2 linked regions of the Verrucomicrobium spinosum DSM 4136 = JCM 18804 genome follow. The protein of the gene in region 1 interacts with the protein of each later gene in a pairwise test. Links are inferred from orthologs where the notes say so. Each region holds a gene or a part of one and is shown on either strand. Other genes may lie near its edges. The genes, in order: VSP_RS02770 and priA.

The links.
Region 2: the proteins of VSP_RS02770 (region 1) and priA interact in binary tests that used the Escherichia coli proteins (3 or more experiments, as listed by UniProt). The link is inferred for Verrucomicrobium spinosum DSM 4136 = JCM 18804 from one-to-one orthologs.

Annotation. Positions count from the first base shown.
Region 1 is NZ_ABIZ01000001.1:723,600-726,762, reverse strand. Bases 315-3,163 are described here. They hold VSP_RS02770 (single-stranded DNA-binding protein), read right to left. Parts: upstream 2,115-3,163; coding sequence 1,515-2,114; downstream 315-1,514. Other genes in these bases: pth (aminoacyl-tRNA hydrolase), read right to left, coding at 2,632-3,163; rpsF (30S ribosomal protein S6), read right to left, coding at 2,351-2,635; VSP_RS33570 (methyltransferase domain-containing protein), read left to right, coding at 365-1,270. Outside these bases: VSP_RS02780 (glucose-6-phosphate dehydrogenase assembly protein OpcA), read left to right, coding at 1-97. UniProt on the Escherichia coli protein: Plays an important role in DNA replication, recombination and repair. Binds to ssDNA and to an array of partner proteins to recruit them to their sites of action during DNA metabolism. Acts as a sliding platform that migrates on DNA via reptation.
Region 2 is NZ_ABIZ01000001.1:6,356,422-6,359,715, reverse strand. Bases 128-3,107 are described here. They hold priA (replication restart helicase PriA), read right to left. Parts: upstream 2,787-3,107; coding sequence 468-2,786; downstream 128-467. Other genes in these bases: VSP_RS25965 (transglutaminase-like domain-containing protein), read right to left, coding at 128-391. Outside these bases: more of VSP_RS25965, read right to left, coding at 1-127.

The sequences.
Region 1 (3,163 bases):
AGACGATCCAGCCCTCATCACCGACCAGCTCAGCCGCCTCGGCGGTCAGAGTCTGTATGTGCAGATGGTGCCCGTACTCCGCCAGATGCTGGGGTAGGCCCTGCCCTTCCCCACCCATTGGTGCCCAATCATCAAGGCCGCAGTCTTCGGACTGCGGCCTTTTGTTTGCAGACTACCACAGGAACGCTCCCCCCCGGCGGGATTGATTCGACTGAATCAAGTCGCCTCCATGTCGAATGCTCTTGTCAAAGTGCATGCAAAATGCTCTCTGGGCGGAGAACATCGGTGCTAAACACACGGCAAAAATACCAGCCAAAGGCGCTCCGCACGGGCCACAAGAGCCACGAGCGCTCCACCCAGTTCCATGAAATTTCCGTTCGTCAAAGCCAAGACCGCCAGCTCCCTGCGTCAGAAACTCGACGACACACGCCAGAAGCTTGAAGCGGCGCAGAAGGAACTGGGCACTTTGAAAAAGGAGGTGCATGCTGCGCGGAAACGCCTGGGCAAGAACAAGGGCGTCGGGCCCATGATCGATGAAGGACGCGCCTTCATGAGCATCCGTTTCCTGCGGGGGAAGGGATTGGAGATCGGTGCCCTGCATCGCCCCACCCCCACCGCCGATGGCGTGGTGACCAAGTACTACGACTACTTGAGCGCAGAAGACAACAAGGCCCGCTGCCCGGAACTGGCGGCCGAGGGCAACGAACTCGTGCATGTGGACTATGTGGGCGACGGCGAAAAGCTGGAACTGATCCCTGACGACAGCCTGGATCATCTCATAGCGAACCACATGCTGGAACATTGCCAGGATGTGATCGGCACGCTGCAGGTCTTCATGAGCAAGTTGAAGCTGGGTGGCCACCTCTTCATCACCCTCCCTGACAAACGCTACACATTCGACTTCAACCGGCCCATCACCCCCTACGAACACCTGGTGAAGGACCACCAGGAAGGCCCCGCGCAAAGCTTGTACGATCACTATCTGGATGTGCATCGTCACAACGCCATCAAAGGGGTGGGCTCCAACACGATGACCAAGGAACTCCTCACTCGCGAGGAAGTCCACGCCCTGCCCCACCTCGACATCCACTTCCACGTGTGGACCCAGTTCGACATGCTGGAAATGTTCATGAGACTGAAGGCGGACTTCGGGTTCCCCTGGGAGTTTGAGGGATTGCTGCGCAATGGCCACGAGGTCATCATGGTACTGAAGAAAGAGGAAGTGGAAGTCTGGGACCGGGCCGAGCCGGGCTCGAGGCCGGGACAGTAGGAACGGTCGGGCGGGCTCGGACTACCCCTTCAGCGAGGCCACAGGAGTCGTCCGACGGTCCCCATCGGCTCAGTTCGCCAAAGGGACGGAACAACCGCCTGCCAGCCAACACCCTGAGCATCCTGCCACCGCCATCCCTTTCGCCTCCGCCTTCGGCACACCCCGATCCCTAAAACAACAAAGGACCGGCCTAAGCCGGTCCTTCGTTGCTTGAAATCAATATCGCGAATCGCGAGAGCGCCGATCAAAACGGGATGTCATCGTCTTCCAGGCCGTCCGTGATCGGACCGTCGCCGAAGTCTTCGCTGTTTGCGGGAGCCGGACGATTGCCGCCCTGCGGCGGGCGGGCACCATAGCTGCCGCCACCACCACCGCCGCCGTAACCACCACCACCACCACCACGGGCTTGCTGCGGGGGACGCTGCTGGTAGCCACCGCCACCGCCGCCGCCGCTGGGACCGCTGCTGCTTGCGCCGCCACCCTGGCCGGCGTCATCCATGCCGCCTTCGCGCTTGCTGTCGAGGAACTGCATCACCTCGCCCACCACGCGCAGTCGGCTGCGCTTCTGGCCAGTCTGCTTGTCTTCCCACTGGTCCATCTGAAGACGGCCTTCAATGAAGACCGGACGGCCTTTGTGCAGGTACTGACCGGCCAACTCCGCCAATCGGGCCCACAGTACCACGTCCACGTAGGTCACTTCCTCACGCTTTTCGCCATTCTCGGCCGTGTACACACGGTTCACCGCGATCGCCAAATCAGCCACAGCGCTGCCTTTGGGGGTGTACCGGACTTCGGGATCTCGCGTGAGATTCCCCATGAGCATCACTTTGTTGTACGAAGCCATAGCGCGGTGAAGTTAGCGGGCGCCGCCTAGTTTGGCGACAGGTTTTTGGAGTTTACGACCCGTGTCTCCAAGACACGACCAGCCCGGGCACAGCAGAAAACTGGCTGGAGGGCGGGGCGGATCATGAATCCGCCCGCTGGAGGAACTGCAAAACAGACAGCAGCGAGCACCTCACTTCCCGGCCCTGGATCCGAGGACCCACGGGGCGGAGGAGCACGCAGCCCAGATCACCGCAATTAGCGGCGCTGGAAGTACTGCTGATAGATGTTCTCGTTGAGCTTGAGCTTCGTCTGGAGGCCGTTGATGGCTTCAGGAGCGGCTTCAAAGTGGAAGTTGATGTAGTAGCCGGACTCCACGTGACGCGGGGCATAGGGGAACTTCTTCTTCCCGAGGTTGTCCACCTGCTCGAGCTTGGCACCGTTTTGTTCGAACTCGCGGCCCAGCTGGCTGACCAGGGTCTCGACGTTTTCCTCTTTGCCCTTCATGTCGAGGACAATCATCGCTTCGTATTTGCGGCTCATGGTTTTGGCGTAGTTTGGTTCGTGGTTGATTCTTTGCGGTTGTAGAGATTCATCGCGTTTTCCAGGCCGGTGTTGAGCGCGGAGCGCACGGCCTCCACGGCCCGGCTCACGGCGGTCTGCACCAGGGGCTGCTCAGCCTCGCTGAAGCGACCCAGCACATGGCCCACCATGCGGTCACCCGCGGGACGGCCCTGCTCCCCGGCAATCCCCACCTTCAACCGGGGAAACTCCTCCGTGCCGAGATGGGAAATCAGAGATCTGACACCGTTGTGACCGGCTGGTCGGCCGTTCATCCGGAAACGCATCGAGCCGAGGGACAGATCCACGTCGTCATAGACGGCGAGCACCTCCTCCGGCTGAATCTTGTAAAAGCGGCAGACGGATGACACCGCCTCGCCGCTGGCATTCATATAAGTGAATGGCTTGAGCAGCCACCCACCCGAAAACTTGGCGAGGGCACAATCCCAGCGCTTCTCGTGCCCCCAAGAGGCGGAGAATTGACCGGCGAGCGCGTCCACGACCATGAAT
Region 2 (3,294 bases), 5.6 Mb from region 1 along the record:
CGGCCAGCTTGCGGGCATCGTAGGCATTGCCCTTTTTTACCGCTTGTTCGGCCAGGGAATCCAGCTTGCGGCCCAGTTCATCGGCGCGTGCTTGCCAGCCGCTCAAGAAGGCTGAGAGGTGCGCCAGGGCCTCTTCAAGACGAGCCTGCGGCGTGGAAAGCCAGCGCCAGGACAACCAAGTGTCCTCCAGCTCTTCCCGGCAGACCGGTGCGAAAATTTCACTCAGCAACCGCTCCTGCTCTTCATCCAGCGGCTCGCCCAAAGCAAGGAGCTGTTCAGGCAGCTCCCGCCGAAGCGAGGCCAGTCGGGTGCGCACCGCCTCCCGGACGACAGGGGTGTCGTCATCCAGCAGCTTGAGCAAATGGCGCAGGTCGGTTTTTGCGGTCTGCATAGTCAAGAATTAGCAAATCGTGGGAGGCATGGCAAGCGGGAAGCTTGAGCCTGAGGGGCATGCGAGAGTGAGAGCATTACAGTAGGGACATGGCGTCCACATCCCAAGTGACAATGACTTCCTCGGGAAAGGTAAGCTCGGAAAGGGTACGCTGGAGATGGGCGACAAGAGGCCGGATCTTTTCTGTCCGGAGCATGAGTTGGAACCGGTACTGTCCGTGGGCTTTCTCAAGGGGGCTGGGGCAGGGTTCACCCATGCGGGTTTCCGAAGGCAGGTTTTGCTTGAGTCGTCCAGCGAGAGTCTGGAGGGCGAATTCCGCGAGGTTGGCCTGCTTGCCGCGGGATCCGATCAAGACCACATGGGTGTACGGTGGGTAGTGCCACTGCTGGCGTTGCTCCAGTTCTTGCTCCGTGAATCCAACATAGTCCCCGTGACGGGCGAACTGCACTGCCGGACTGTGCGGGGTGCTGGTCTGGATGAACACTTCCCCCTTGCGCTCGCCGCGGCCGGCGCGGCCCGCCACCTGGGTGAGCAATTGGAAGGTGCGCTCTGCCGCACGAAAGTCCGGCATACTCAGGGCGAGGTCGGCATTGAGCACGCCCACGAGGGTCACATTGGGGAAGTCGAGACCCTTGGCGATCATCTGGGTGCCGATGAGGATGTCCAGCTTCTGGCTGCGAAAAGCCCGTAGCGTGTCGCGGAGCTGGTTCTTGCGCTGCATGGTGTCCGTGTCCACGCGGGCAAGCCGGGCTTGAGGAAACACCGTGCGGATGGTTTCCTCGGCGCGTTCCGTGCCATAGCCGGTGTAGCTGAGCTTGGGTTCACCACAGGCTTCACATTTGCGAGGGGCGAGCCGCCGCATGCCGCAGATGTGGCAGACCAGCCGACCTTCCTTTTTGTGGAAAGTGAAGGGTACTGCGCAGTCTTCACACTGGCAGACCACACCGCACTCCATGCAGGAGAGGGCGGTGTGAAAGCCCCGGCGGTTCAGGAATAGAATGGTCTGCTCCCCCTTGTCCAGACGGCCCTGAATGGCGAGGCGGAGCTTTTCACTCAGGATGCTGAAGCCGTCTTTGGTCTTCCGCTTTTCCAGGCGCATATCCACGATGCGGATGAGGGGCAACTCCTTGCCATCAGTCCGGCGAGTCATGCCCAGCAGGTCATACTTGCCGTTCCGGGCATTCTCAAAGGTCTCAAGGCAGGGAGTGGCGCTGCCGAGCAGGACGACGCAACCTTCCATCTTTCCGCGAACCACGGCAAGGTCCCGCGCGTTGTAGCGAGGGGCCTCCTCCTGCTTGTAGCTGGGCTCATGCTCCTCATCCACGATGATGATGCCCAAGTTCTCCAGCGGGGCGAAGATCGCACTGCGGGCACCAATGACGATGTCGGCGCGTCCTTCGTGGATTTTGAACCATTCGTCGTGCCGCTCGCCATCCGAGAGGTGGCTATGAAGCACGGCGATGCGCTGCTTTCGCTCCGCGAACCGGCACTTGAAGCGCTCGATTGTCTGCGGGGTCAGGCTGATCTCGGGAACCAAAACCAGCGCGGTTTTGTTCTTCTCCAGCACCCTTCCGATGGCCTGGAGATAGACCTCTGTCTTGCCGCTGCCCGTGACCCCGTGCAGCAGAATGGGGCGCGCTTCTGAGGGCTGTTCCAGTGCTTTCAGCACTCCGGCAAACACGACTGCCTGCTCTTCTGTGAGCGTGAGCGGGGCGGAGGGGAGGAACTCCTCCTCTTGAAACGGATCACGCTCCACGCGAACCTCACTGCGAGTGACGAGACCTTTGTTGACCAGTACGTGGATCACCTGTGTTGCCCGGGGCAGTTGCTTGCGCAGGTAGCTCAGCGTCGATTCGTTGCTGTTGGCCTGGAGCAGATCCAGGATGCGGGCCTGGACGGGGGCTGCCTTGTGTAGCTTGGCCATTTCTTCCGCGGAGAGTTTCCCCACCAGGGTGATGTGGCTGTCTGAGAGGAAGCTCTCTGGTTTGCTCCGAACGGCCTCCGGAAGCATGGTGCGCAGGATCTGCCGCACCGGGCAGAGGTAATAAGTGGCCATCCAGTTGGCCATCTTGAGAAGAGGCCCGGTGAACATGGGCCGGGAGGTGATCGTGTCCGAGATTGGGCGCAGCTTGCCGCCAAATGGGGAGGAATCGAGCAACTGAACGACCACTGCCACCGCCTTGCGCCCCTGAAGAGGGACGTGAACCCGCGAACCAAGGCTGACGCGGTGGGCGAGTTGCTCGGGGATCAGATAATCGAGCTCGAGGGCGGTCTCTTCGAGCAACACCCGCGCAACGCCGCGAGAAGTCTGGGCCACCTTCTCCGGTCCCGACCCTGCAAGCTCTGCGAACAACTGAGGTTGTTCGTTGCGTGGAGAGCTGGCAGATTCGTTCATGCGGGGAGGGGGCATCATGCCCTGTTGGGAGTGGGCCGCAAGCGGCACGTTGAGACGCTGCGCTGGTTGAGACGATGCGCTGGTTGAGACGATGCGCTGGTTGAGAGGGGCTGCGCCCTGGTCATACGCGTATGGGCCAGGTTGAGAGGCTCATTGTTTTCAAGCGCGAGCACCCTGACGCCAAGGGAGTCATACAAAATAGAAGCCCAGGGTCAGGTGAGGAACGAGCCGCCACCCTGGGTACATGGGCGGATGAACTGGAACTCCGAAGTGAGTTCTACAAACCGTGGCCGAGTCCCTGAGTTGTCCGTCGTATGCAGATCGGTCGTCTGCAGGTGATCTGGACGGTTTGTAGAACTCCTTTGGAGTTCCATCACTACCTCCTGCTACCCGGGGTGGCGACCGCTTCGCGGTCTGACCCCGTGCTCCTATTGTGTATCACGCCTTTGGCGTGGGGCTTCCGGCCATGAAGAAATGGGATGCTCCTCCGCCCGGGCTTTGCATCTCG